2 regions of the Rubrivivax gelatinosus IL144 genome follow, and region 2 is predicted to be linked to the other one. Evidence: predicted binding sites of a transcription regulator. Region 2 holds the regulator's gene; the other holds the start of a gene.
What was found. Region 2 encodes FNR, which switches genes on or off when oxygen is low (the NO sensors DNR and NnrR bind a similar motif). Its sites were predicted from a motif close to TTGATNNNNATCAA; they were not measured.
Positions count from the first base shown of each region.

Region 1 (14,656 bases), 1.2 Mb from region 2:
ATCGCCGCCGGCTGCGGCGCCACCAGCACCATCGTCAGCGTCAACAACTGCCCCGTCTGCAGCATCCTGATGGCCTGGGGCGACGAGGCGCAGAAACAGCAGTGGCTGCGCCCGCTGGCGCGTGGTGCGATGCTGGGCGCCTTCTGCCTGACCGAGCCGCAGGTCGGCTCCGAGGCCTCGGGCCTGCGCACGACCGCGCGGCGCGACGGCGACGACTACGTCATCGACGGCGTCAAGCAGTTCATCACCAGCGGCAAGAACGGCGACGTGGCGATCGTCGTCGCCGTCACCGACAAGGAGGCGGGCAAGAAGGGCTTCAGCGCCTTCCTGGTGCCGACTTCGACGCCGGGCTACGTCGTCGCGCGGCTCGAGGACAAGATGGGCCAGCACGCCAGCGACACCGCGCAGATCGTCTTCGAAGGCTGCCGCGTGCCGGCCGCGAACCGCATCGGTGCCGAAGGCGAGGGGCTCAAGGTCGCGCTGTCGGGGCTGGAAGGCGGGCGCATCGGCATCGCCTCGCAGTGCGTCGGCATGGCGCGCGCTGCGCTGGACGCCGCCACCGTCTACGCCAAGGAGCGCGTCGCCTTCGGCAAGCCGATCTACGAGCACCAGGCGGTGCAGTTCCGCCTGGCCGACGCGGCGACGCAGATCGAGGCCGCGCGCCAGCTGGTGCACCACGCCGCGGCGCTGAAGGACGCCGGCCTGCCGTGCCTGAAGGAGGCGGCGATGGCCAAGCTCTTCGCCAGCGAGATGGCCGAGCGCGTCTGCAGCACCGCGATCCAGACCTTCGGCGGCTACGGCTACGTCAACGACTTCCCGGTCGAGCGCATCTACCGCGACGTGCGCGTCTGCCAGATCTATGAAGGCACCAGCGACGTGCAGCGCATCTTGATCGGCCGCGCGCTGGCCTGAGGCCAGGTCTCAGCGCGGCACGAGAAAGGTCGACTTCTCGCGCCGCGACAGCGGCGCTTCGCCGTCGTGCGCGGCTTCGCTCAGAACGAAGGCCACCGGCACAGACTGCCCGGCCAGCGCTGCCGCAGCCTCGGCCGGCAGGCGCAGCCGCACGACGACCTGGGCCGCACCGGCGGCGTCGACCGTGATCGGCTGGGCGTCGACCACCAGCCCGGCCGGGCCTTCGGCGCTGACGACGAGCTGCTGCGGGTGTTCGCTGCGATTCGTCACCTGCAGCCGGTAGACGTTCTCGATCGCGCCTTCGTCGACCAGGCGCGCCAGCGTGCTGCGGTCCTTCAGCACGTCGAACTGGAAGGGGCTGCGCAGCGCCAGGCTGGCGGCGAACGCCAGCGTCAGCGCCGATAGCAGCGCGCCGTAGATCAGCACACGCGGGCGCAGCACGCGGCGCAGCGTCTCGCGCCGGCTCCAGCCGCCGGCCACGGCGTTCTCGGTCGAGTAGCGGATCAGCCCGCGTGCGTAACCCATCTTGTCCATCACGCCGTCGCAGGCGTCGATGCAGGCGGCGCAGCCGATGCACTCGTTCTGCAGGCCGTGGCGGATGTCGATGCCGGTCGGGCAGACCTGCACGCACAGCGTGCAGTCGACGCAGGAGCCCAGGCCCAGCGCACCGGCGTCGGCTTTCTTGGAGCGGGCGCCGCGCGGTTCGCCGCGGCCGGCGTCGTAGGCGATGACCAGCGAGTCGCGGTCGATCATCGCGCTCTGGAAACGCGCGTAGGGGCAGATGTACTTGCACATCTGCTCGCGCAGCAGGCCGGCGTTGCCGTAGGTGAAAGCGCCGTAGAACAGCGCCCAGAAGGCGCTCCAGCCGCCGATCTCGCCCTGCAGCGTGGCCGGCACGAACTCGCGGATCGGCGTGAACCAGCCGACGAAGGTCAGGCCGGTGACCAAGCTGAACACGGTCCACGCGGCGATCTTGCCGCTGCGGCGCGCGACCTTGGCGGCGCTCCAGGGCGCCCGGTCCAGGCGCATGCGCGCCAGGCGATCGCCTTCGAAGCGGCGCTCGATCCACATGAAGATCGAGGTGTAGACCGTCTGCGGGCAGGCGTAGCCGCACCACAGCCGCCCGGCGACCGCGGTGAAGAAGAACAGCGCCAGCGCCGACAGCACCAGCAGCCCGGCCAGGTAGATCAGGTCCTGCGGCACGAGCACCAGATCGAAGAGGTAGAAGCGCTGCGCGTCGAGGTCGAACAGCACCGCCTGGCGGCCGCCGATCTCCAGCCAGGGCAGGCCGTAGAAGAAGAGCTGCGTCAGCCAGACGAAGACCCAGCGCCAGGTGGCGTAGCGGCCGCTGACGGCGCGCGCGTAGATCGGCTGGCGCTTCTGGTAGAGCGAGACGACTTCCGGCGCCCCGGCGGCAGCGGCCACGGGGCGGATCGGGATCACGCGGGCATCGGGCATCTTCGTCACGGGCACTCCGGGGCGCCGCCGCGTCGCCGCAGCGGCCGGGGACACAAGGGGGCGTTCAGCGCTTCAGCTCGGCGCGCTTGAGCTTCACCGGGGCCCAGGCCTCGGCGTCGGGCAGCGCGGCGTGCAAGCGCGTGATCGCCGGCCAGGCGCGCGCCAGTTCGGCGTTCAGCGCCACGAAGTCCTGCTGGTCGCCGGGCACGTCCTCGTCGGCGTAGATCGCCTGCACCGGGCACTCGGGCACGCAGACCGCGCAGTCGATGCAGTCCTCGGGGTCGATGGCGAGGAAGTTCGGGCCTTCGCGGAAGGCGTCGGTCGGGCAGACGTCGACGCAGTCCGTGTACTTGCAGCGGATGCAGGACTCGGTGACGACGAAGGTCATCGTGCGCTCAGCCGCAGCAGCGGCCGCCCGAGCAGCAGGAGCCGGCGGCTTCGGCCGGCACGGCCTTGCGGATCTCCAGCTGCCAGACCTCGGGGCCGTCTTCCAGGTAGGCGACGGCGAAGCGGCCCGGGAAACGCTCGAGCAGCTGGCGTTGCAGCGGTGCCGGGTCGTGGTCGTCGACCAGCAGCAGGCCGTCACCGGCGGCCAGCGCCTGCAGGCGCGAGAAGACCAGCGTGTGGCGCTCGGCGGGGGCGACGGGGCGCAGGTCCAGAACGGAGGGGCTCGGGAAACTCATGGTCGGCGCAAAGATGTATGACGCGAGCAGATTAACCGAGGTCAAGCTCTAAAGCAACTCGCCAAATGCACCTTTATGCACGGAAAGCGGCGCCGGCCGCCTGCCGCTTCAGGCCTTGCGGCCCCAACGCTGCATCGCCTCGAGCAGCGCGGCCCGCGACACCGGCTTGGCCAGGTGCGCGTCGCAGCCGGCTTCGCGGCTGTCGCGCACGTCTTCGTCGTAGGCGTTGGCCGTCAGCGCGACGACCGGCGTGCGCGGCACGCCGCGCTCGGCTTCGAGCCGGCGCAGTGCGCGTGTCGCCGACAGCCCGTCCATCCGCGGCATCTGCATGTCCATGAAGACGAGGTCGTAGCGCTCGGCGGCCAGCCGCGCCAGCGCCTCCTGGCCGTCGGCGGCGACGTCGAGGCGGCCGACGTGGCCGGCGAGCATCGCGCTGACGATGTAGACGTTGAGCTCGTTGTCCTCGGCCAGCAGCACGCTGTCCAGCCAGACCATCGGCGGCGGTAGCACCGGCAGCACCGGCAGCACCGGCGGCGCCTCGCGCGGTGGCGCGGCCGGGGCGGCCGGCGGCGCCTCGTGCGCCGCCAGCGGCAGCTCCAGCGTGAAGGTCGATCCGGCGCCGGGCTCGCTGGCCAGCAGCACGTCGCCGCCCATGCGCTGGGCCATCGCACGCGTGATCGCCAGGCCCAGCCCGGTGCCGCCGTAGTCGCGCGAAATGCGCTCGTCGGCCTGCACGAAAGGCTCGAAGACCAGCCGCTGCTGCGCCGGCGCGATGCCGATGCCGGTGTCGCGCACCGTGAAGGCGATGCGGCCGCCGCCGCTGCGTGCCACGCGCAGCGAGACCTCGCCCTGGGGCGTGAACTTGATCGCGTTGCCGACCAGGTTGGTCAGCGCCTGCTCGATGCGGCGGCGGTCGCCGATCACCCAGGCCGGCAGCTCGGAGTCGACCTCGACGGCGAAACGCAGGCCTTTCTGCTCGGCGCGCGGGCGCAGCAGGCTGTCGACCGAGGCGATCGAGCTGCGCAGGGCGAATGGTTCGGCGGCCAGTTCGAGCCGGCCCGCCTCGATCTTGCCGAGGTCCAGCAGGTCGTCGATCAGTGCCGCCAGCGTCTGTCCGGCGTGGCGGAACACGTCGACATGGCGGCGCTGCTCGGCCGACAGCGCGGTGCCGGCCATCAGGTCGGCTACGCCGAGCACGGCGTTCAGCGGCGTGCGTATCTCGTGGCTGACGGTGGCCAGGAAGGCCGACTTGGCGGCGCTGGAGCGCGCCGCGACCTCGCGTTCCAGCGCCAGCCGGCGTTCGCATTCGGACTGCTCGCGGCGCTGCTGCACCAGCAGCGCGACCAGCGCCGCCGGCACCGCCGCCAGCGCGGCGGCCAGCGGCAGGCTGAGGGCTGCGGACTGCATCGCGCCGACGGCCGTGGCGACCAGCAGCAGCACGACGCCGGCCGAAGCCGCCAGCAGCATCCGCGTGCCGACACGCGTCAGCGCCGCCGCCAGCGCCGGCAGCAGCGCCAGCAGCAGCAGCGCCGCCTGCAGCGGCAGCGGCGCGGCACGCACCAGCCGGCCGTCGCGCAGCGCGGCATAGGTCTGCGCCGCGATCTCGGTGGCGTCCGCCTGGCCGGCGACGGTCATCGTGCGCCCGGCCAGCAGCGCGCTGCTGCCGACGAAGACGACACGGCCGTGCAGCGCCTGGGCCAGTTCGTGGCCGCCGGGCAGGGCCTCGGGGCCGGTGCTGGCCAGCGTCCAGGCGTCGCGGTACGAGATGCGCGGCACGCTGCCCTGCGGCGCCAGCAGCGGCCGCACGCGGCCTTGTGCATCGACCGGCCAGCGCCCGTCGACGTGGCCGCCGGCGGCGATCAGCGCCGCCAGCGCGACGCCGGGCAGGCGCTGGCTGCCGGCGGCATGCCACAGCGGCACGCGGCGCAGCACGCCGTCGTCGTCCAGCGGCGTCGTCACCACGCCCAGGCGCAAGGCCGCGGGGTTGGCCGGCTGCACCGAGACAGCGGGCAGCAGCAGCTCGCGCCAGCGCTGCGCGGCCGCTTCGCCGTCGGCCGCCGGCGAGGGCGCCATCGCGTCGATGCCGGCGGCGGCCAGCACCACCGGTGCGCCGGGCGCGCCCAGCGTGTCGGCGAGCTTGCGGTCGTCGAGCTTGCGGCCGTCGGCCGTGTGGCCGTCGGCGCTGGCGGCGCTCACCGGGCGGCCGTCGACGGTGTCGCGGCGCTCGGCCAGCAGCAGCTGCAGCACGACGGTGCGGGCGCCGTGGCGGCGCAGCCCGTCGATCAGCAGCGCATGCGTGTCGCGGGTGTAGGGCCAGGCGCCGTTGCCCTTCATGTCCTCGATCGAACGGTCGTCGGCGTCGACGATCAGCACGCCGGCCGGCGGCAGCGCCGGCGCTGCCAGCCGCTGCGCCCAATCGTCCAGCGGCTGCGACCACCAGGTCTGCAGCGGCGACAAGGCCACCACCAGGGCGGCGAGCAGGCCGGCGGCGGGGATGCTCCAGCGGCGTGGATCGACGCTCAGTGCAACCACAACAGCGCCGGCAACAGCCACCACCAGCGCCAGGCCCGGGGCACCTCGAACTGCTGCGCGCTGCCCCAGCCGCCGGCCCGGCCGTCGGCACCGACGGCGCGCACGCGCACGTCGTAGAGGCCCGCGCCCGGCGGCTCGAAGCTCCAGGCCGGGCCGTCGCTGCGGCCTTCGGCCACCGGCTCGGCGAACGCGGCGTCGCGTGCGACCTGGATCTCGTAGTGCACGCCCGGGCGCGGCGACGCCGGCCAGGCGAGCGAGACGCGATCGGACGCGGTGTCGGCCCGCGGCGGCTCGGCCGGCGGTGCCGGCGGCGGCTCGACGACCTGCAGCGCCAGCGCCTCGCCCCAGGGGCCGGCGTCGCCGCCGGCACGCACGCTGCGCAGGCGCCAGAAATAGTCGCCGGGCACGAGTTCGGCTTCGGTCTCGGTGGCGTTCAGCTCGCGGTCGACGAGCGGTGCGGCGAAGTCGGCCGTCGCGGCGATCTGCAGTCGGTAGTGCTCGGCCTCGGGATGGCGGGTCCAGCGCAGCGGCACGCGGCCGGCGTCGACCCGCGCGCCCGGTGTCGGCGTCATCGGCATCGGCGGCTCGGGCCGGGCCTTCAGTTCGAGCGCGACGCGCGCGTCCAGGCCTTCCAGTCCGTCGGCCGCGATCGCGCGCACGCGGAGTTCGTAGCGGCCATCGGGCAGCTCGTCGGGCCAGTCGGCGGCCGGGCTCTCGAAGCGGCCGTCCAGGCGCAGCCGGCTGTCGCCTTCGGCGTCGAAGACCTGCGCCCGGTAGGCGGCGGCGCCGGGTGTCGGCGTCCAGGCGAAGGCCAGCGGCAGGCGGCCGACGGCCGCAGCCGGTGCCTGCAGCAGCGGCGCCGGCAGCAGCGGCGCGGCAGGCTGCACGCCGCCGCGTGTGGCGACGATGCCCAGCCCGGCGCCGACCGGCCGGGCGCCGGCGGCGACGCGGCCCTCCAGCACTTCGAGCCGCGTGCCGGTCTCGTCGGTGCGGGCGCGGAACTCGGTGCCGCGCACCGCGAGGTTGACGACCGGGGTGCGGATCTGCAGGCGCGGGCGCGGCGGTGCCGCCGGCCGGGTCTGCACGCTGGCCTCGGCGCCGCCGGCTTCGAGCCGCAGCCGCGACTCGCGGTAGGCGCTGGCGCCGCGCCGCAGCAGCGCTTCGATGCGCAGCCGGCTGCCGGGTTCGACCAGCAGGCGCGAGCCGTCGTCGAAACGCAGCACCGTCGACGCCGATCGCGCCCCGGTGACGATCTCGTCGCCGTCGGCGACACGTTCGCCCGAGGCCAGCGGCCGCGGCGCTTCGCCGGGGCGGCGCAGCTCGACCTCGCCGTGAACGAACAGCACCTCGGCCTCGACCGGCCGCGTTCGCAGCCAGGCCACGGGGATCTGCAGCGTCTGGCCGACCGGCAGACGGCGAGGGTCGGCGACCTCGTTGTGCTGCTGCAGCGCCTGCCAGCCGATGCCCGGGCGCAGCAGCCGCGCCTGCAGCGCGATCAGCGTGTCGCCGGCGCGCACCCGGTAGGCCCACGCCGGGCCGTCGCCGGCGGCGTGCACCGGGGAACTCAACGCGACGAGGGCCAGCAGACCGGGCAGGGCGCCGCGGTGCATCGAAAGGTACGACATGCCGTGCGACCGACGACCCGAAGCCGTCGCGTAGGGATGCGACGGATTCTACGGGTCGGACCTGAGCCCGGTGATCAGCTCATGACGCGATGGCCGCCTGCGCCGCGGCCAGTCGCGCGATCGGCACGCGGAACGGCGAGCAGCTCACGTAACGCAGCCCGGCGCGGTGGAAGAAGCCGATCGAGGCCGGGTCGCCGCCGTGTTCGCCGCAGACGCCGAGCTCGATGTCCGGCCGCGTCGCACGCCCCTTGGCGACCGCCATCTCGACGAGCTGGCCGACGCCCTTCTGGTCGATCGAGCGGAACGGGTCGTGCTCGTACAGGCCGAGCTTCAGGTAACGCGGCAGGAAGCTGCCCGCGTCGTCGCGCGAGAAGCCCATCGTCATCTGCGTCAGGTCGTTGGTGCCGAAGGAGAAGAACTCGGCGCTCCTGGCGATGCTGTCGGCCACCAGCGCCGCGCGCGGCGTCTCGATCATCGTGCCCAGCATCCAGTGCACGGTCTCGCCGCGTTCGGCGAACACCTGCTCGGCGACGCGGCGGATCACCGCCGCCTGCTGGTCGAGCTCGCGAATCGTGCCGACCAGCGGCACCATGATCTCGGGCACGACCGCCGTGCCGCGCGACTTGGCGTTGAGCGCGGCCTCGAAGATCGCGCGCGCCTGCATCTCGGTGATCTCGGGGAAGCTGATGCCCAGCCGGCAGCCGCGGTGGCCGAGCATCGGGTTGAACTCGTGCAGTTCCTCGACACGCATCTTGATGCGCCCCAGCGAGACGCCCATGTCGCGCGCCATCGCCAGCTGGCCGGCGTCGTCGTGCGGCACGAACTCGTGCAGCGGCGGGTCGAGCAGGCGGATCGTCACCGGCAGCCCGTCCATCTCGCGGAACAGGCCCTCGAAGTCGCTGCGCTGCATCGGCAGCAGCTTGGCCAGCGCCTTGCGGCGGCCGGCCTCGTCCTCGGCGAGGATCATCTGGCGCACCGCGACGATGCGGTCGCCCTCGAAGAACATGTGCTCGGTGCGGCACAGGCCGATGCCGGTGGCGCCGAACTTGCGCGCGACGGCGGCTTCTTCGGGCGTGTCGGCGTTGGTGCGGATCTCCAGCGTGCGGTATTTGTCGGTCAGCGCCATCAGCTTGCCGAAGTCGCCCGACAGCTCGGCGTCGCGGGTGGCGATGCGGCCGAAATAGACCTCGCCGGTGGAGCCGTTCAGCGAGATCCATTCGCCTTCGGCGTAGACCGTGCCGTCCACCGTCATCGTGCGCGCCTTGAGGTCGACGTGCACCGCGCCGCAGCCGCTGACGCAGCACTTGCCCATGCCGCGTGCGACGACGGCCGCGTGCGAGGTCATGCCGCCGCGCGCCGTCAGGATGCCCTTGGCGACGCTCATGCCGCGCAGGTCCTCGGGCGAGGTCTCCTGGCGCACCAGGATCACGTCGCGGCCGCGCTGGCTCCAGGCCTCGGCCTCGTCGGCGAAGAAGACGATCTGGCCGGTGGCCGCCCCGGGCGAGGCGGGCAGGCCGCGTGCGATCGGCCTGGCCTGGGCCAGCGCACGCGGGTCGAACACCGGGTGCAGCAGGTCGTTCAGGCGGTCGGGCGCGATGCGTTCGAGCGCGGTCTTCTCGTCGATCATGCCCTGCTCGAGCATCTCCATCGCGATGCGCACCATCGCCGCGCCGGTGCGCTTGCCGTTGCGTGTCTGCAGCATCCACAGCCGGCCTTCCTGGATCGTGAACTCCAGGTCCTGCATGTCGCGGAAGTGGTTCTCCAGCGTCGTCTCGGCCTCGATCAGCTGGCGGTACAGATCGGGCATCAGCTCCTCGAGCGAGGGGTACTTCTCGGCGCGTTCGGCTTCGGGGACCAGGGCCAGTTCGGCCCAGCGCCGCGAGCCGACCAGCGACACCTGCTGCGGCGTGCGGATGCCGGCGACGACGTCCTCGCCCTGCGCGTTGACCAGGAACTCGCCGTTGAACAGATCCTCGCCGGTGCCGGCGTCGCGCGTGAAGGCCACGCCGGTGGCGCTGTGGTCGCCGAGGTTGCCGAAGACCATGGCCTGCACGTTGACCGCCGTGCCCCAGGACTCGGGGATGTCGTTGAGTTCGCGGTAGACGCGCGCCCGGTCGTTGTTCCAGCTGTCGAAGACGGCGACGATCGCGCCCCAGAGCTGTTCCCAGGGGTCGACGGGGAAGTCGCGGCCGATGCGCGCGCGGATCAGCGCCTTGAAGCGCGCGACCAGCTCCTTCAGGTCGGCGGCGTCGAGCTCGGTGTCGAGCTGCACGCCGCGCGCTTCCTTGACCATGTCGATGACGACCTCGAAGGGGTCGTGCTCCTCCTTGGACACGGGCTTGAGGCCCATGACGACGTCGCCGTACATCTGCACGAAGCGGCGGTAGGAGTCCCAGGCGAAACGTTCGTTGCCGGCCTTGCGCGCCAGGCCCTCCACGGCCTCGTCGTTGAGGCCGAGGTTGAGGATGGTGTCCATCATGCCGGGCATCGACGCCCGGGCGCCGGAGCGCACCGACAGCAGCAGCGGGTCTGCGGCGTCGCCGAAGCGTTTGCCCATCTCGGCCTCGACCGAGCGGATGCCGGCCAGCACCTCGTCGCGGATCATCTCCAGCAGCCGCTCGCGGCCGAGCGTGGTGTAGGCGGTGCAGGCCTCGGTGCTGATCGTGAAGCCCGGAGGCACCGGAATGCCCAGGCGGCACATCTCCGCGAGGTTGGCGCCCTTGCCGCCGAGCAGGTTCTTCATTCCGGCGGCACCTTCGGTGCCGTGGGAGCCGAACAGGTAGACGTACTTCGTCGAGGACATGACCGACACCTTTCGGACGGCCGGCGGCGGCCAGCCTCGGCGACCATTCTGCGCAACGCCGGGCGCGCGTCCAGCCCCGCGCTTCAATGCAGCGACGGTGTCGGCTTTTCAGGGCGCGCTGGGCAGGCGCGAGACGTAGTCGGCCAGCGCCGCCAGCTCGCTGAACGAGAAGCCGCGGATCGTCTCGACCATCTTCGGGTCGGCGTTGCCGCGCACGCCGTCGCGGATGTAGACCAGCTCGCGCAGCAGGTACTCGTAGTGCTGCCCGTTCAGGCGCGGATAGAAGCGTGCGGCGTCGCCGCTGCCGTCGGCACCGTGGCAGCTCGTGCACTGCGCCTCGTAGACGCGGCGGCCCTGCACGAGCTCGGTGCCGGCGCCGCGGCCGTTGGTCGGCGGCGACGGCAGCGCCGCGAGGTAGGCGGCGATGTCGACGACGTCCTGCGTGCTGACCAGCGCCTCGTCGATGAAGGGCCGCATCTTCGGGTTGAAGCGGCGGCCGGCGCGGATGTCGAGCATCTGCTTGACGAGCACGCTCGCGTGCTGGCCGGCCAGCCGCGGGTAGCTGCCGTCGGCGCGGCCCAGCGCGTTGGGCAGATGGCAGCCCTGGCAGACCTCGTAGGCCGCCTGGCCCCGCGTGGCGTCGGCGTGCCGGCCCAGGGCCTGCACACGTTCGTCGCGTTCGGCGCTGCCGGTGTCGGGCGGCGCCGCGAGCGAAGCGGTCGAGGCCCAGACCAGCGCCAGCGGCGCGAGGCGGTCGATGCGGCGCAGCTTCATGCGTTCTCCTCGGTTTGCGGGGCTCATGGCAGCGTCGCGAGGTATTCGGCGACGGCGGCGATCTCGTCGTCGCTCAGGCGTTCGGCCACCGTGCGCATCACCTTGGCCTTGTCGTTGCCGCGTGCGCCGTTCTTGAAGGCGCGCAGCTGCGCTGCCGTGTAGGCCGGGTGCTGGCCGGCCAGGCGCGGGTAGCGTTCGTTGCCCACGGCGCCCGGCTGGTGGCAGCCGACGCAGGCCGGCACGCCGGTGCCGGTGTTGCCTTCGCCGAAGATCGCCTGACCGGCGGCGACCAGGGCCTCGTTGTCGGCCTTGTTCGGCGCCGGCGGCTGGGCGGCGTAGTAGGCGGCCAGGCGTGCGATCTCGGCGTCGGGCACGTGCTCCAGCACCGGCGCCATCACGTCGTTGCGGCGTTTGCCGGCGAGGAAGTCGCGCAGCTGCTTTTCCAGGTAGACCGCCTGCTGCGCCGACAGCCGCGGGAACACCGGCACGAGGCTGTTGCCGGCGGGGCCGTGGCAGGCCGCGCAGAGGCTGTCGACGAGTGCCGGGGCGTCGTCGGCCAGGCTGGCCAGCGGCATCAGCGCCGCCGCCGCCAGCCAGCGCGCCAGGGTTTGCTGCAGCGTCGCCATCAGAACATCACTCCGATCAGCACGCCGAGCATCGTCGCGCGGTAGCTCTGCGGGCCGGTGTCCAGATAGGTCTGCTGGTTGTTCGACGGCGTCGGGTTGGCGGCGACGCCGTCGTAATGCCAGTCGGCGATGCGCGTGCGTTCGTGGCGCAGCAGCCAGCGGCTGTAGACCTTGGGCGTGTGCGTGACGACGAGGTTGAAGTCCAGCGCGTGCTGGCGGTAGCGCAGGTCGGGCAGGCCCGAGCCGATCAGCGCCAGCGCGGCCAGTTCGGTGTCGGTCGGCGCGCCGCTGGTCACCAGGCCGAGCGCGGCGGCGTTGTAGCTGTAGCCGGTGCTGGTGCGGCCGCTGACGTAGCCGTAATGGGCCTCGAAGCGATAACGGCCGAACTCGTGGTGCAGGCCGAAACCGGCCGAACGCGTGTCGTCCTTCTGTTCGACGGTCCAGCGCCGGCTGTTCGGATACAGCGGGCTGAAGTCCGAGGCGCTGCCGCACAAGGCCTCGAAGTTGTCGCCGGTGACGACGCCGCTGGAGCCGATGACGCTGATGCCGGCGGCCGTCTGCGCCGCGGTTGGCGTCGCGCGGGTGCTGATCGAGCCGTCGCTGTAGAAGTAGTAGTTGCTGCCGAGCACGCAGGCGTTGGTCTGCAGCCCGGCCTGCGCCATGCGGCTGCGCTGCAGGCCCAGCGTCGCCGAGACCGAGGTCTGCGTCGTCGGCTGCCAGTTCCAGTCGGCGTTCAGCGAGTTCAGCTGCTGCGTGCCGCCGCGGCCGTAGGCCGAGCCGGGGTAGCGCTGCTCGCGCGCCAGCGCCGCGAACGACAGGTCCATCGTGTCGCTCAGCGCGCGGTTGTAGCGCGCGTTCAGCGTCGCGGTGTCGCGGTCGGCGAGGTCGAACTTGCGCATCAGGTCGCTGGTGTGGATCCAGCTCGCGGCGTTGACGCCGCTGACGCTGGGCGTGGGCCCCAGCGACGAGCTGTAGAAGGACTCGTAAGGGTCGGCGACGTAGGTGCTGCCGCGGCGGCGCGCGTATTCGCCCGACAGGCGCAGCGTGCCGCTGGCGATGTCGCGGTCGACCCAGCCGGCCTTCAGCCGGTCTTCCCAGGTGCGTTTGCGCTCGCGGTTCTCGCGCTGCACCGTTTCGCGTTCGAGCATCAGGTTCAGGCTGCGGTGGCGGCCCAGGCGCCAGTCGCCGGCGAGGCTGGCGTTGTCCTGCTTCAGCCCGTACTGCGGCGCGCCGATGTTGACGTTGCCGGCGCTGGGCACCAGGCCCAGGGCCTTGATCGCGTCGAGGTCGCAGCGCAGCGTGTCGTAGGCGGTGGCCGGGGTGCCGGCCGGGTTCTGGCCGGCGGTGGCGTTCGGGATCGCGAAGACCGCGCCGCTGCCGTCGTTGATCAAGCGCCCCCACTGGCCGGTCAGCGGGTTGCAGGCCCAGTACTGCGGCGACTTGTCGATCGTCTCGTAGCGCCGCAAACGGGCTTTGACGTCGAGCGCCGCCAGCGGCTGCAGCGCCAGCGCGAAGTCGTACAGCCGCGAGTCGATGCGGCGTTCGGCGCTGTCGCGCGACAGCGAGGCCAGCGTGTCCCAGGCGCCGCCGGCGACGCCGTTGACGGCGGCGCTGCTCGAGCGCGTCATCGGGATCAGCGTGTCGTCCTGGCGCGACGAGGCCAGCGAGACGACGCCGGTGAAACGTGCGTTCGCCCACTCGGGCATCGCGTGCGCGAACTCGCCCTTGAGGTTGAAGTAGTCGTTGTCGGGCGGCAGGTCGAACACCGCCTCGGGGAAGCTGGCGATGCCGTTGGCCGCCGCCAGGAACAGCGGGCTCTCGACGGTCAGCGTGTCGATGCGGTTGCGGAACAGCGAGGCCGACATCACGAGGTTGGCGCTGCTGCGCTCGCCGTTCCACTGCAGCCCGGCGTAGATCTCGTGGGTGTCGTAGTCGATCGACTCGGCGGTCTCGACGCCGCCGGTGCCGCCGCCGCCGCCCATCACCATGCCGAACGGCCGCGCGCCCTGGCGCTTCTCGCTGGCGAAGCTGGCGAACAGCGACAGCGACTCGTCCAGCGGCAGGTCCAGCCGCAGGCCGCCTTTCTGGCGCAGCAGCGACAGAGTTCGCTCCGGCGCGGCGAGCGCCGCTTCGCCGATCGCGATGTCGGTGCTGGCCGCGGTGGCCGGCGCCTTGGGGCCGGCCGGCAGCTGCGACAGCGTCAGCCGGCTGCTGCCGATGCCGTTCCAGAGGCTGCGGTAGCCGCTGGTGAAGACGTGCGGCGTCTCGTTGTAGAAGGCCTTGAGCCGCCAGCCGTTGTAGCGCCCGGTGCTCAGCGTGGCGAAGCCGTCGTCGCGGCCCAGCGAGGCGGCGCTCAGGTCCAGGTAGTTCCGGCCGTCGGCGCTGTCGCCTTGCAGCCGCAGGCCGCCGAGCAGCAGCCCGGAGTCGAGGTCGCGGTATTCGAGCAGCTTGGCGGCGTCGCGGTCGCCGCCGACCTTCAGCCCGCCGCCTTCGACCTGGCCGCGCCAGCGCCAGCCTTCGCCGTCGGCGGGCTCGGCCACCCGTGCCGGCTGGGCGTTGAGCAGGCCGGTCGGGTTGCGTTTGACGCCGGCTTCGCCGATGCCGTCGGGGTCCAGCGCCGGCACGCGCAGCCCGGCGCCGGGCATCAGCACGTTGCCGGGGCTGGTGTCGGTGCCGACGCCGGAATCGGCGCGGGCCGGGGCCGCGGCCATCTGGGCGAGTGCGCTGCCGATCAGCAGGCCCAGCAGGCGGCGTTCGCACGAGGTCGAATGACGCATGGGACGGACTCCTGGTTGACGGGGTCAGCGCTGGAAGCGCGCGCCGGCGGGGTGGTTGCTGCCGTGGATCTGCACGTGGCAGTTCTGGCAGCTGCGGCCGACCATGCGCTGGCTGGTCGCGCCGCCGGGCAGCTGGCCGGCGCCGGCGGTCTGGTTGGCGCGGAAGAAGTTGTTCGGGTGGCCGACCGAGGGGCTGTGGCACTGCTGGCACAGCTGCGGCCGCGACGCGACGAGCAGCTTGTCGTGGTTGCTGCCGTGCGGGCTGTGGCAGTTGGTGCAGCTCTCGCGCACCGGCGCGTGCTCCCAGAGCATCGGCCCGCGCTTCTCGGCGTGGCAGCTGAAGCAGACGTTGTTCGTGCTGTCGGCCTTCAGCAGCGGCCGCGTCGTGCTGCCGTGCGGGTTGTGGCAGTCGACGCAGCTGACCTTGCCCTCGGGCAGCGGCATGTGCGAGCGCTTGTTGAACTCG
Region 1 is NC_017075.1:2,204,360-2,219,015, forward strand. It holds gene RGE_RS10300 (acyl-CoA dehydrogenase family protein) at 1-912, shown strand, start outside; gene ccoG (cytochrome c oxidase accessory protein CcoG) at 922-2,370, opposite strand; gene fdxA (ferredoxin FdxA) at 2,435-2,758, opposite strand; gene RGE_RS10315 (DUF2249 domain-containing protein) at 2,766-3,053, opposite strand; gene RGE_RS10320 (ATP-binding protein) at 3,162-5,585, opposite strand; gene RGE_RS10325 (FecR family protein) at 5,573-7,210, opposite strand; gene ppdK (pyruvate, phosphate dikinase) at 7,290-10,013, opposite strand; gene RGE_RS10335 (c-type cytochrome) at 10,122-10,787, opposite strand; gene RGE_RS10340 (c-type cytochrome) at 10,811-11,413, opposite strand; gene RGE_RS10345 (MtrB/PioB family outer membrane beta-barrel protein) at 11,413-14,190, opposite strand; gene RGE_RS10350 (DmsE family decaheme c-type cytochrome) at 14,215-14,656, opposite strand, start outside.
Region 1: RGE_RS10315 (DUF2249 domain-containing protein) is a predicted target of FNR. The motif match lies at 3,085-3,098, and genes of this name have one in related genera.

Region 2 (14,656 bases):
GCCTGTTCGCCAACAACTGCGCCCAGTGCCATGGTGCCGACGCGCGCGGCAGCAAGGGCTTCCCGAACCTGACCGACGACGACTGGCTGCACGGCGGCACGCTCGACAAGATCAAGGAGACGATCACCCTCGGCCGCGTCGGCAACATGCCGCCGATGGCCGCAGCGGTCGGCACGCCGGAAGACGTGAAGAACGTCGCCCAGTACGTGCTGAGCCTGTCTGGCAGCCCGCACAACGAAGTCGCGGCGCAGCTCGGCAAGCCCAAGTTCGTGGTCTGCGCCGCGTGCCACGGCCCGGACGGCAAGGGCATGCAGGCGGTCGGTTCGGCCAACCTGACCGACAAGATCTGGCTGCACGGCTACGGCGAGCAGGCGATCATCAACATGATCAACAACGGAAAGGTCAACGTCATGCCGTCGCAGGCGGCCCGCCTGAGCCCGGAGCAGATCCACGTTCTGGGCGCCTACGTCTGGAGCCTGTCGCACCGGACGACGGTCGCGTCGCGCTGATCGGGAGTTTCACGACATGAGCCAAGTGCGGGTCGACCTCGAAGACCGGCCCGCCGCGGCACGGGCCGCCTCGGGCGCGGAACCGGCGAAAGCCGGCGCCGCGCCCGAGGCGGTCGTTTCGCTTTATGCGAAGCAGAAGAAGATCTACGCCCGCTCGGTATCGGGCTGGTTCAACGGCTGGCGCTGGGCGCTGGTCTGGGCGACGCAGCTGGTGTTCTACGGGCTGCCGTGGCTGGACTGGAACTCCCGCCAGGCCGTGCTCTTCGACCTCGGCACGCGGCGCTTCTACATCTTCGGCCTGGTCCTGTATCCGCAGGACCTGATCTATCTGTCGGCGCTGCTGATGATCTCGGCTTACGCGCTGTTCCTGTTCACCGCGGTGGCCGGCAGGCTGTGGTGCGGCTACGCCTGCCCGCAGACGGTCTACACCGAGATCTTCATGTGGGTCGAGCGCCGCTTCGAAGGCGACCGCAACGCCCGCATGCGTCTGGACGCCGGACCCTGGACCTTCGAACGCGTCTGGCGCAAGGGCGCGACGCAGTTCGTCTGGATCGCGATCGCGCTCTGGACGGGCCTCTCCTTCGTCGGCTACTTCACACCGATCCGCGAGCTGCTGCCTTCGGCGATGGCGATGTCGCTGGGGCCCTGGGAAACCTTCTGGGTGCTGTTCTACGGCTTCGCGACCTGGGGCAACGCCGGCTACATGCGCGAGCAGGTCTGCAAGTACATGTGCCCGTACGCGCGCTTCCAGAGCGCGATGTTCGACAAGGACACGCTGATCATCAGCTACGACGCCGAGCGGGGAGACCCGCGCGGCACGCGTTCGCGCAAGATCGACGCCCGCAGCCAGGGCCTGGGCGACTGCATCGACTGCGGTCTGTGCGTGCAGGTCTGCCCGACCGGCATCGATATCCGCAACGGCCTGCAGTACGAGTGCATCGGCTGCACCGCCTGCATCGACGTCTGCAACGGCGTCATGGACAAGATGAAGTACCCGCGCGGGCTGATCCGCTACGCGACGGAGAACGGCATGGCTCAGCACCAGACGCGCGGCCAGATGCTGCAGCGTGTGCTGCGCCCCCGGGTGCTGGTCTACACGGCGATCTTGATCATCATCGTCGGCGCCTTCGCGGCCAGCCTCGCGATGCGCAGCCCGTTCCGTGTCGACGTCGTGCGCGACCGCGCCTCGCTGGCGCGCATCGTCGACGAAGGCTACATCGAGAACCTGTACCGCCTGCAGGTCATGAACGCGACCGAGTCGACGCAGCGCTACCGCATCAGCGCCGACGGCCTGACGCCGATGGTGGTCGACGCCCCGAAGGACTTCGAGGTCGAGCCGGCCGATGCGCGCTGGGTGACGATCGCCCTGCGGGTGCCGCCGGATACCGCCAGCCAGGCAGGGCCTGGAGCCCACGCGATACAGTTCCACATCGAACGACTGCCCGACGCGAACGACGCGACGCCGGTGGTCGCCAGCGAGAAATCAACGTTCGTCGTCCCCCGATGACGCTGCTTCGACCGGAGCCCCTGATGAGCACTCTTCCCGTTTCCCGCGACGCAACGCCCTGGTGGCGCATCGGCATGGTCTGGCTGGTGGTGTCGGGCCCGCTGATCGTCGTCATCGCGGCCGTCGCGACCGCCGTCATCGCGATCCGCGGAGCCGACCTCGTCATCACCGAGGTGCCGTCGTCGGTGCCGCAGTCCGGCGAAGTCCAGGCCGACACGCCGGCGATGGCTGCGCGCAACCACGCCGCCACCGCGGCGCCCTGAGCGGCTACTCCCGCGAGGCATTCGATGAGGCGGCGTGCGCGCGACTGGAGTGCGGTGCTCTGGCCCGCGTTCCTGGCCGCGGTGGTGCTGGAGCTTGCGCTGTTCTCGGTGCTGGATCCGGCGGCGCTGCGCTGGTTCGGCGGCGGGGCGATCGAACTCGATCCCGCAGCCGTCTACACGCTGGCCTTCTTCGTCTTCTGGGCCGCTTCGGCGGCCGCCGCAGGCATGACGCTGCTGCTGTCGCGCAGCGAGCACGAAATCAACAGCCGAACATTTCGCAGCTGAAGAAAACAAAACGCCGCGCAATGCGCGGCGTTTTTGTTTGCACCGGGGTTCGGGTCAGCAGGCGGCGGAGGAGCCGTTGACGAGCTTTTGCAGCGCCTGCGGGTCGAGCACGCGGATCTGGCGCTGCTTGACCTCCAGGATGCCGTCGTCCTGGAACTTCGAGAACGTGCGGCTGACCGTTTCGAGCTTCAGGCCGAGGTAGCTGCCGATCTCCTCGCGCGTCATGCGCAGGATCAGCGAGTGCGGCGAGAAGCCGCGCGTCTGCAGACGCTGGGTCAGGTTCAGCAGGAAGGCCGCCAGGCGCTCTTCGGCGCGCATGCTGCCAAGCAGCAGCATCACGCCGTGATCGCGCACGATCTCGCGGCTCATGATCTTGTGCAGCTGGCGTTGCAGGTCGCTGAACTCGCGCGACAGGTCTTCGAGCTGCTGGAACGGGATGACGCAGACTTGCGAGTCTTCGAGCGCCACCGAGTCGCAGGTGTGACGGTCGGTACCGATGCCGTCGAGGCCCAGAAGTTCGCCCGCCATCTGGAAGCCGGTGACCTGATCGCGGCCGTCTTCGGAGGACACGCAGGTCTTGAAGAAGCCGGTGCGAACCGCGTAGAGCGACAGGAAGGGATCGCCGGCACGGAACAAGGTCTCGCCACGCGGAACCGAACGGCGCGTCGCCACCATCGTGTCGAGCCGCTCGAGCTGGTCGTTGGACATGCCGACCGGCAGACAGAGTTCACGCAGGTTACAGCTCGAGCAGGCGACCTTGAACGGTTCAAGCCGGATGCCGGAAGACGTGTTGTTCATAGGGGTTCGACGATTGGAGTCAGTTCGGTCCGGCGTGGCGGGGCAGACCCGAGTATCGCTCATGACGTCGCTCAAGGGCATGGTCAATTCTTTGCTTGCGTCTCGGGTGGGCGCTTGAGACAGATCAAGCCGATTGGGTGAGTGTTTGGCACAGTCCAGCCCGTACCGCATGACGGCCGGATGAATTATGGACACGATTGTTCCTGAAGCACTGCTGAGGCGCCTCGACGTGCCCGGTCCCCGCTATACCTCGTACCCCACCGCGGACCGCTTCGTCGAAGCCTTCGGCCCTGCTGAGTACCGGCAGGCCTTGCGACAACGAGCGGAGGGCAGCACGGTGGGCGGCACGCCACCGCTGTCGCTTTATATCCACATTCCGTTCTGCGAATCGGTCTGCTACTACTGCGCCTGCAACAAGATCATCACGAAGCACCACGAGCGCAGTGCCGAGTACCTTGACGCGCTCGAAGCCGAAATCGCATTGCACGTCGCCGAACTGGGCAAGGGCCAGTCGGTGTCGCAATTGCACTTCGGTGGCGGCTCGCCGACCTTCCTGACCGACGAGGAGATCGGCCGGCTGATGACCCGGCTGCGCGAGTCGTTCAAGATCGTCGCCGGCGCCGAGATCTCGATCGAGGTCGACCCGCGCACCGCGACGCCCGAACGCCTGAAGAGCCTCGCCGGCCTGGGCTTCAACCGCATCAGCTTCGGCATCCAGGACTTCGACCCCGACGTCCAGGAAGCGGTGCACCGCGTGCAGTCGTACGACAGCGTGCGCGACCTCGTCGTCGCTGCGCGGGCCAACGGCTTCGAGTCGATCAACGCCGACCTGATCTACGGCCTGCCCAAGCAGACGCCGGACTCGTTCGCGCGCACGATCCAGCAGATCGCCGAGCTGCGCCCGGACCGCATCGCGCTGTACGCCTACGCGCACCTGCCGACGCGCTTCAAGCCGCAGCGCCGCATCCTCGCCGAGGAACTGCCGCTGGGCGAGCAGCGCATCAAGATGCTGGGCGGCGCCATCGCCGGCTTCATCGCCGCGGGCTACACCTACATCGGCATGGACCACTTCGCGTTGCCGGGCGACGCGCTGTCGGCCGCACGCCGCCAGGGCCGCCTGCACCGCAACTTCCAGGGCTACAGCACGCAGCCCGACTGCGATCTGATCGCGCTGGGCGTGTCCTCGATCGGCCGCATGGGCGCGACCTACAGCCAGAACGCGAAGACGCTGCCCGAGTACTACGAGTCCATCGCCAAGGGCGAATTCCCGATCGTGCGCGGCCTGACGCTGACGCGCGACGACCTGCTGCGCCGGGCGGTGATCATGGCCATCATGTGCCAGGGGCGCGTCGAGTACGAGTCGATCGAACTTGCGCACCTGATCAAGTTCCCCGAGTACTTCGCGGCGGAACTCGAGGATCTGACGCCGTTCGCCGAAGGTGGGCTGCTGGAGATCAACGACGACTCGATCCAGATCACCGCGCTGGGCTGGTACTACGTGCGCGGCGTCGCGGCGGTCTTCGACAAGCACCTGCGCGCCAGCGGCAACCGCGAGCGCTTCTCGCGCATCATCTGAGCCGGCACGGGTTATCCCGCGACGGGATAATCCGGGCATGACTCTTCGGGCCCCCGCGTGGACTTCGCGCTCGTCGTCAGCGCGCTGATGCTCGGGCTGGCCGGCGCGCCGCACTGCATCGCGATGTGCGGCGCCGCCTGCACGGCGCTGCTGCCACCCGGCCAGCGCGCCGCCCTCTGGAGCTTCCATCTCGCCCGCGTGGCCGGCTACGCGGCCGGCGGCGCGCTGGTCGCCTCCGGCGTCAACCTGCTGTCGGCCGTCGGCGAACTCAGCCCCGCGCTGCGGCCGCTGTGGACGCTGGCGCACGCTGCGGCCCTCGGGCTCGGCCTGTGGCTGCTGTGGAAGGGCCGGCAACCGGCCTGGCTGGAGAACATCGGCCGCAGCGCGCAGCGACGTGCACCGCAGGCCGACGCCGCCGGCTGGCGGCGCATCGCCGGGCCGGCCCGCGCGGCCACCGCCGGGTCCTTGTGGGTCGCCTGGCCTTGCGGCTTGCTGCAGTCGGCGCTGGTCGTCGCCGCGCTGGCCAACACGGCCGCCGCCGGCGCCGCGGTGATGGGCGCCTTCGCGATCGCCAGCGGCGCGGGCCTGGTGCTCGGCCCGATGCTGTGGTTCAAGCTCGGCGTGTCGCAGTCGGCGTCGGCCGCAGTCTGGGCCACACGCGCCGCGGGCGCGCTGCTGGTCGTCGCCTCCGGCTGGGCTCTGGGCCACGGCCTGTGGATGCAGTGGCAGGCCTACTGCGCCACCTGAATGCCGCCGCGCATCGCGGCGCCGTGTCCAGCGTTTGTCCTTCGAAGGCCCTTGCACGTCAGTCGGGCGACAGTCGTTGACCTAGAATCAATTCCCGCGAATTCATCCCCGACGACCCACCGCATTCGCGGTTTGTGGAGACCTTTTTCATGTACCAGCACATCAAGGTGCCCGAGGGCGGGCAGAAGATCACGGTCAACGCCGACTTCTCGCTGAACGTCCCCGACCAGCCCATCATTCCGTACATCGAGGGCGACGGCACCGGTTTCGACATCACGCCGGTGATGTTGAAGGTGGTCGATGCGGCGGTCGCCAAGAGCTACGGCGGCAAGCGCAAGATCCACTGGATGGAGGTCTACGCCGGCGAGAAGTCGACCAAGGTCTACGGCCCCGACGTCTGGCTGCCCGAAGAGACGCTGCACGCGGTGCGCGATTACGTCGTCTCGATCAAGGGCCCGCTGACGACGCCGGTCGGCGGCGGCATCCGCAGCCTGAACGTCGCGCTGCGCCAGGAACTCGACCTCTACGTCTGCCTGCGCCCGATCCAGTACTTCAAGGGCGTGCCGACGCCGCTGAAGGAGCCGGAGAAGACCAACATGGTCATCTTCCGCGAGAACTCCGAGGACATCTACGCCGGCATCGAGTGGGAAGCCAAGAGCGAGAAGGCGCAGAAGGTCATCAAGTTCCTCATCGAGGAAATGGGCGTCAAGAAGATCCGCTTCCCGGAGACCTCGGGCATCGGCATCAAGCCCGTGTCGCAGGAAGGCACCGAGCGTCTGGTGCGCAAGGCGATCCAGTACGCGGTCGACAACGACAAGCCCAGCGTGACCATCGTGCACAAGGGCAACATCATGAAGTTCACGGAAGGCGGCTTCCGTGACTGGGCCTACGCGCTGGCGCAGCGCGAGTTCGGCGCCCAGCCGATCGACGGCGGCCCGTGGTGCTCGTTCAAGAACCCGAAGACGGGCAAGGACATCGTCATCAAGGACTCGATCGCCGACGCCTTCCTGCAGCAGATCCTGCTGCGCCCGGCCGAGTACTCGGTGATCGCGACGCTCAACCTGAACGGCGACTATGTCTCCGACGCCCTGGCCGCGCAGGTCGGCGGCATCGGCATCGCCCCGGGCGCCAACCTGTCGGACTCGGTCGCGATGTTCGAGGCCACCCACGGCACCGCGCCCAAGTACGCCGGCAAGGACTACGTCAACCCGGGCTCCGAGATCCTCTCGGCCGAGATGATGCTGCGCCACATGGGCTGGACCGAGGCTGCCGACCTGATCATCAGCGCGATGGAGAAGTCCATCCTCAGCAAGCAGGTCACCTACGACTTCGCGCGCCTGATGGACGGCGCGACGCAGGTCTCCTGCTCGGGCTTCGGCAAGGTCATGATCGAGCAGATGGGCTGAGCCCGCGCCTGCCGCAACCCTGACGAAGGCGCCCCTCGGGGCGCCTTTGTCGTTCTTGCAGATCGAAACATCGTGGCGGCGCGGGTGAAACGAAGCCGTCACCTTGGGCGGGCAAGCTGGCCGCATGACAGCCGATCGGGGTGATGCGATGGACGACGTGCAGTACGGCGACGGCCCTCGGGATCTGGCGGCGGTGAAAGCCGCCTGGGACGCGGCGCCGCCGCCCGACCGGGTGACGCTGCTGGCGCGGCTGCTGCAGCCCCTGGGGCCGCTGGCGCGTGCGGCGGTCGCCTCGGGGGCGTTCGCGGCCTACGTCGGGCGCGAGCACTGGAGCCAGGTCCAGGTGCGTTTCGAGGACGCGATGGCGCTGCCGGCCGAGCAGCTCGTGGCGCTGGCGCGTTTCAGCTTCGACGTGCAGCCCGACGTGCTGCGCCTGCCGTCCACCGCCTCGGCCGCGGGGCTGGGGCTGGCGGCGCTGCTGGGCGCGCTGGCCCTGGTGCTGCCGCGGCGCTGACGCCTCAGACCAGGGTCTGCACGCTGGTGTTGAAGGCGTAGCCGACGCCGCGTTCGGTGACGATCAGGCTCGGATTGAACGGGTCGGGTTCGATCTTGCGCCGCAGCCGCAGCACCTGGACGTCGATCGTGCGGTCGTAGACCTCGGCGCTGTTGAGCCGCGACAGGCCCAGCAGCTGGTCGCGGCTGAGCACGCGCTGCGGCGCGCTGCAGAAGGCGACCAGCAGGTTGAACTCCTGGTTGCTGAGCTCGACACGGCGCCCGTCGGGCGCGGTCAGCCGGCGCGTGCCCAGGTTCAGCTCCCAGCCGGCGAAGCGGAAGGCGCGCCGGCGCTCCTCGCGCACCGGCTGTTCGGCGGCGGCGCGTGCGGAGATGCGGCTGCGGCGCAGTACCGAGCGGATGCGCGCCAGCAGCTCGCGCGGGCTGAAGGGCTTGGTGACGTAGTCGTCGGCGCCCAGTTCCAGCCCCATCACGCGGTCGGCCTCCTCGGAGCGCCCGGTCAGCAGCACGATCGGCACCTCGGCACGCTCGCGCAGGCGGCGGGCGAGGTCCAGCCCGTCCTCGCCCTGCAGGCGCAGGTCCAGCACCACGAGGTCGATCGGCTCGTCGGCGAAGGTGCCCAGCATCGCTGCGCCGTCGGCCACCGCGGTGACGCGGATCTCGTTCTCGCCGAGATAGTCGATGAGCAGTTCACGCAGCGCCGGGTCGTCGTCGACGACGAGAACGTGAGGAACCGGGAGGTCTTGGGCGATGGGCATGACAGACTGTCGCCGTGAATGGGGCCGACAACACATTAGCGTTCGAGCCGCCGGTTGCGCCGACAGCGGCGACGGCGCCTCCCCCTACGGGCTGGCGCGACTTGCTGGCGACGCGGCTGGTGCTCGTCGTGCTGCTGGTCGAGCTGCTGGTCGCCGCCGCGGTCGCGCTGGGGCTGTGGACGCTGCGCCGGCAGACGCTGGACGCCGAGCAGCGCCATCTGTCCTCGCTGGCCGGCGCGATGGCGGCGCAGGCCGAAGCGACGCTCGACGCCGCCGGTGCGGCGCTGATGGCCACCCGCGACGAGCTCGCCGAAGGCCTGCTGACGCCGGGTACCCGCTCGGCCGACGCGCTGCTGCGGGCCCGCATCGCCGCGCTGCCGCGGTTCCGCTCGCTGGTCGTCGTCGACCGGGGCGGCCAGGTGCTCGCCGACTCCGACGTCGACCGTCCGACGCTGTCGCCGCAGCAGCGCGAAGCGCTCGCCGCCGTCGGGACGGCGCCGCCCGGGCGCCTGTACCTGGGCCGAGCCGATGCCGGCGAGGGCGTGGTGCCGCCGGCCATCGCCGTCGCCACCGACTGGCGCGACGGCCAGCGCCGCTTGCGGGGCGCGGTGCTGCTGATGGCCGACGCCGAGTTCCTGGACCGCGACTTCCCGCAGCTCGCGCCTACGGCCGACACGCGCCTGGGCCTGTACCGGCGCGAGGACCTCAGCCCGCTGGCCGACGGTCCGGGCGCGCTCGGCGGCGAGCCGGTGCCGGCGGCGGATCTGGCCGGACTCTGGTCCGGCCACCCGGGCGACGCTGCCACGCGTCTCGTCGCGTCGCGCCAGCTCGACGGCGGCCGGCTGTTGCTGGTCGTCTCCCGCGACCGCGACCGGGCCTTGGCCGCCTGGTCCGGCCAGGCCGCGTTGGCGGCCGCCTTCGTCGGCCTTGCGTTCGGCGTCACGCTGATGCTCGCGCTGCGCTCGGCGCGTGAAGGCGCGCTGCGCCGCGCGGCCGAGGCGCGCATGGCGGCCGAGCAGGGCCGGGCGCTGCGCGCCTTCCAGGCGGCGCAGGAAGGCGCCTGGGAGTGGAACCCGGCCGGCGGCCGCACCTATCTGTCGCCGCGCATGAAGGAACTGCTCGGCCTGGCGCGCGACGCCCCGGCCGAAGGCGCGCTCTACGATCACCCGACGCTGCACCCCGACGACGTCGAGCCGCTGCGCCAGGCCTTTCTCGCCCACCAGCGCGGCCAGACCGGCCAGTTCGACCAGGTGTTCCGCGTGCGCCGGCCCGACGGCAGCTGGCGCCATGTGCGCTCGCGCGGCCTGGCCTTGCAGGGCGAGGAGGGCATCGTGTTCTGCGGCTCGGCGGCCGACGTCAGCGAGGACGTGCGCTCGCGCGAGCAGCGGCGGCAGCTCGAGGAGCAGCTCGCGCGCGCGAGCCGGCTGGAGGCGCTGGGCACGTTGGCCGGCGGCGTCGCGCACGACTTCAACAACATCCTCGCGGCGGTCGTCGGCTACGGCGAGCTGGCGCGCGGCGAGGCCCGGGAAGGTTCGGCCCAGGCGCGGCGCCTGGACCAGGTGCTGCAGGCCGGCCAGCGCGGCAAGGCGCTGGTCGAGCGTGTGCTGGCCTTCAGCCGTGCGACGCCGCGGCCGGCGCAGGCGGTCGCCGTACAGGCGGTCGTCGAGGAAGTGCTGGACCTGCTGGGCGGCTCGCTGGCGCCCGGTCTGCAGATCCGGCGGCGGCTGCAGGCGCCCCGAGCCGCGGTGCGCATCGACGCCACGGCCTTCTTCGAGGCCGTGATGAACCTGGGCAGCAACGGCCTGCAGGCCATGCCCGGCGGCGGCTGCCTGACCGTCACGCTCGAGGAGCTGCGGCTGGACGTCGAGCGCAGCGTGTTCGAAGGCCGCGTCGGCCCCGGCCGGCACCTGCGGCTGCGTGTCGTCGACGAAGGTCCGGGTGTCGCCGCCGAGGTGCTGCCGCGGCTGTTCGAGCCCTTCTTCACGACCAAGACCGGCCAGGGGCCCGGCGGGCCGCGCGGCACCGGCCTCGGGCTGTCGGTGGTGCACGGCGTCGTCTTCGGTGCCGGCGGTGCGATCGACGTCGGCGCCGGCGAATCGGGGCGCGGCGCACGTTTCGACCTCTACCTGCCGCTGTGCGAAGAGGCTGCGGCGCCGGCCGCGGCAGCGGATGCGCCGGTCGCCGAAGGACGCGGCGAGGCCGTGCTCGTCGTCGACGACGAGCCGGCGCTGGTGGAGCTGGCCGAGGACCTGCTCGCCGGCCTGGGCTACGAGCCGTTCGGCTGCACCGACGCCGCCGTCGCGATGGAGCGCCTGCGCGAGGCGCCGCAGCGTTTCGACCTGCTGCTGACCGACGAGCGCATGCCGGCGGTCAGCGGCACCGCGCTGGCGGCGGCCGCGCGCACGCTGCGCCCGGACCTGCCGGTGGTGCTGGCCAGCGGCTGGGGCGGCCCCGAGCTCGAGCGCCGTGCGGCCCAGGCCGGCGTCGCCGTCGTCGTCGCCAAGCCGCTGACGCGGGCCGAGCTGGCGGCGGCGCTGGCGCGGGCACTGGGCCGCTGAAGCGGTTACAGCTGCAATGCGGCCCGTCGGCGCCGTCATCGGCGGCGGCGAGTCGGATGCGACCATGTGCGGATGACCGCCCGTCGCCGCCTGCACCCCGTTCGCCCGTCGCGGCGCCCCGGCGATGGAGCCGGCCGATGAGTCTCGCGACCGAGCTTTCGCCGCCGCTCGCGGCCCGAGGATCGTGGGCCTCGCCGGGCCGTCTGCTGATGCTGGTGTTCGTGTGGCTGGCCGCGACCGCCGCCTGGCGCCCGCTGATGCTGCCCGACGAAGGGCGCTACGTCGGCGTCGCCTGGGAGATGCTGCAGCGCGGCGAGTTCGTCACGCCGACGCTCGACGGCCTGCCGTACTTCCACAAGCCGCCGCTGATGTACTGGATCACCGCGGCGGCGATGAAGCTCGCCGGCCCGACGGGCTGGGCGATGCGGGCCGCACCGCTGCTGGGGGCGATGGCGATGGTGCTGGCGCTGTGGTGCGCCGTGGCCGGGGCGTCGCCGGCCGGCTCGGCTCGCCGGCGCGAAGCGGCGCTGGCCGTGGCGCTGCTGGTGACGACGCCTTTCGTCTTCCTCGGTGCGCAGTACGCCGACTGCGACATGCTGGTGGCCGGCGCGGTGTCGCTGGCCGTCGCCTGCGCCCGGCGGGCTTTCGAACGGCACGAAACCGCAGCACGGCGCTGGATCGTCGCCGCCTGGGTGGCCGCGGCCTTCGCGGTGCTCGCCAAGGGGCTGATCGGCGTCGTGCTGCCGGCGCTGGTGCTGCTGCCCTGGCTGGCGGCGACGCGGCGCTGGCGCGGGATCCTGGCGCTGCTCGACCCGCTGGCGCTGGCGCTCTTCCTGCTGATCGCCGCGCCGTGGTTCGTGCTCGCGCAGCAGGCGCACCCGGGCTTTGTCGACTACTTCGTCGTCGAGCAGCACTTCCGCCGCTTCACGCAGACCAGCTTCAACAACCGCGAACCGTTCTGGTTCTATTTCGCCGTGCTGCCGCTGGCGATGCTGCCGGCCGCGCTGTGGCTGCCGGCTGCGGCCGGGCGTCTGCGGCGTGCCTGGCGCCGCGCGGGGGCGCATGCCGACACGGTGTTCGCGGCCTGGTGGATCGCTGCGGTGCTGCTGTTCTTCTCGGCGCCGGCGTCCAAGCTGGTGGGCTACGTGCTGCCGGCCGCCGCGCCGATGGCGTGGCTGCTGGCGCGTGCGCTGCGCGGCCGCCGGCCGGCGATCGTCGTGGCGACGCTGGTCGCGGGGGCCGCGACCTGTCTGCTGGCCTGGACTGCGGTGTTCGTCAAAGGGCCCGCGGGCGACGCCGACCTGGCGGCGGCGCTGGCCGCGGCGCGTGCCCCGGGCGAGCGGGTGGTCTTCCTCGGCGACCCGTTCTTCGATCTGCGCCTGCTGGCGCGGCTGGAGTCGCCGCCTGCCGTCATCGGCGACTGGAGCTCGGCCGAGCGCGACCGGCGCGACGACTGGCGGCGCGAACTGCGCGACGCCGGGCGTTTCGACCCGGCGGCGGCGGCCGAGGTGCTGTGGTCGCCGCAGGAGCTTGTGCGCCGGCGCTGCGACGGCCGGTCGTGGCTGGTGATCTCCGGCGCGACGCCGCCGCCCGCGGGTTTCGAAGACGCGGTCCTGGTCGCGCAAGGCCGCCGTGGCCGTCTGTGGCGCGCCGACGCGCCCGCCGCATGTCGTTGAGCCGCGCCGAGCCGCTGCGCTACGCCGTCGTCGGCGCGCTGGCGACCGTGGCGCACTGGCTGACGCTGGCCGTGCTGGTCGAGGCCGCCGGCTGGGCCGCCTGGACGGCCAGCGGGGCCGGCGCCGCGCTCGGGGCGCAGGTCGCTTTTGCCGGCAACCGCAGCTTCACCTTCGCCGGCGCGCGGCAGCTGCCGCTGCTGGCGAGCTGGTGGCGTTTCCAGCTGACCGCTGCCGCCGGCGGCGCGCTCGGCATGGCCATCGTCGCGGCCGGCGTCGCGCTGGGCGTGTACTACCTGCTGGCGCAGGTGCTGGCGACGGGCGTGGTGTTCGTCTGCGGCTATCTCGTCAACCGGCACTGGAGCTTCCGGCCGCCGGCTCGAAGGCCGGGCCCAGGGCCACGCCGGCCGCCGCCAGATCCTCGCTGAACGCGCCGCTCTCCAGGTAGCTCGCCTCGCGCTGGCGTGCGGCGGCGATCTCGTCGCCGGCGCCGTCGTTCGCGGCGTCGCCGGGGTGGCAGAACAGCAGCGCGCGGGCGTTGGTGTCTTCCTGGCCGAGCGCCTTCAGCCAGCCTTGCATGCGCGCGCGATAGTCGGGCGACTCGAAGTCGTAGGCGCCGAGCAGCACGTCGTTGTGGCGGATGCCCAGCCGGCGCAGGCCGCGCTGCAGCGCACGGCCGCCGGTGAACTCGATCAGGCGGCGCTTCAGCGGGTCGTTCGGGCCTTCGACCCGGCCGGTGTTGCGCACGGCCAGCCCGCGTTCGCGCGCGAACCGCAGCACGAGGTCGCGCACGCCGGGCAGGTGGTGCACGTGCTGGTGGCCGTCGACGAAGGCCGGGACGGCGTCGACGTGGTCCTCGAAGCGCTCGAACTGCGCCTCGAGCTCGGCGCCGATCGCCGCCAGCGGCAGGGCCCGGGCGTGCGCCAGCGCGATCAGCGCCGGCAGGGTCGGCAGCGCGTCCCAGTGGCGTCGCAGTTCGCGGCTGAGCGGAAAGCCGTGGGTCAGGTTGAAGTGCAGGCCGCGCTTGACCCCCACCGGCCAGAGATGGCTGCGGCGCGCTGCATCGGGCCAGCGCGCGCGCTGCACCAGCATGCTCGCGGCGGCCAGCCGGCCGCTGTGCGCCAGCCGGTCGATGGCTTCGTCGACATAGGGGGCGAGCCCGTAGTCGTCGGCGCACAGCGCCAGTGCGTGGCGGCTCATGCGCGCTCCCCGGCCAGCCCCAGCGGCCGGGCCACTGCCATGGCCGCGGGTTGTTCGGCCGGTGCGCCGCTGTCGTGCGCGACGAGGAACACCGGGCGCTGCTTGACCTCGTCGAAGATGCGGCCGACGTACTCTCCCAGCACCCCGATCGACAGCAGTTGCACGCCGGCGGTGAACATCAGCCCGGCGACGATCGTCGGCCATCCGGGCACCGGGTGCCCGGCCGCAAAGTGCTCGACGACGACCCAGCAGCCATAGGCCAGCGCACCCAGCGCCGCGATGGCGCCGATGCCGCTCCACAGCCGCAGCGGCAGGTTGGAGAAGGCCGTGATGCCGGTCATCGCCAGCCGCGCCAGGCGCAGCGTCGAGAAGCTGCTCTTGCCATGGGCGCGCGGCAGCGGCTGGTAGGCGATGGCGCGGGGCTCGAAGCCGACCCAGGCATACAGCCCCTTCATGAACCGGTTGCGTTCGGGCAGGGCGTTGAGCGCATTGACGACGCACCGGTCGAAGAGCCGGTAGTCGCCGGCGTCCGGCGTGATCGGCACCGGCGAGCCCATGTTGACGACGCGGTAGAACCACGTGGTGCCCAGGCGCTTGAGCCAGGTCTCGTCGTCACGCGCCTGGCGCACCGCGCAGACGTGGTCGGCGCCGTCGCGCCAGGCCTGCAGCATCTCGGGCATCAGATCGACCGGATGCTGGCCGTCGGCGTCCATCAGCCAGACGACGTCGCCGCGGGCGTGAACGAGCCCGGCGGTCAGTGCCGCCTCCTTGCCGAAGTTGCGGGCCAGCCGGAGGTAACGCACGCCGCTCGGCGGTGGCGACATCAGCTGCGCGGTGTCGTCGCGGCTGCCGTCGTCGACGAC
Region 2 is NC_017075.1:3,387,300-3,401,955, reverse strand. It holds gene ccoP (cytochrome-c oxidase, cbb3-type subunit III) at 1-509, shown strand, start outside; gene ccoG (cytochrome c oxidase accessory protein CcoG) at 526-2,016, shown strand; gene RGE_RS15515 (hypothetical protein) at 2,040-2,279, shown strand; gene RGE_RS15510 (hypothetical protein) at 2,304-2,564, shown strand; gene fnr (fumarate/nitrate reduction transcriptional regulator Fnr) at 2,619-3,362, opposite strand; gene hemN (oxygen-independent coproporphyrinogen III oxidase) at 3,550-4,938, shown strand; gene RGE_RS15495 (sulfite exporter TauE/SafE family protein) at 4,996-5,685, shown strand; gene icd (NADP-dependent isocitrate dehydrogenase) at 5,835-7,091, shown strand; gene RGE_RS15485 (hypothetical protein) at 7,240-7,605, shown strand; gene RGE_RS15480 (response regulator transcription factor) at 7,610-8,362, opposite strand; gene RGE_RS23345 (ATP-binding protein) at 8,464-10,920, shown strand; gene RGE_RS15470 (ArnT family glycosyltransferase) at 11,058-12,596, shown strand; gene RGE_RS23340 (GtrA family protein) at 12,587-13,021, shown strand; gene RGE_RS15460 (ChbG/HpnK family deacetylase) at 12,942-13,793, opposite strand; gene RGE_RS15455 (glycosyltransferase family 2 protein) at 13,790-14,656, opposite strand, start outside.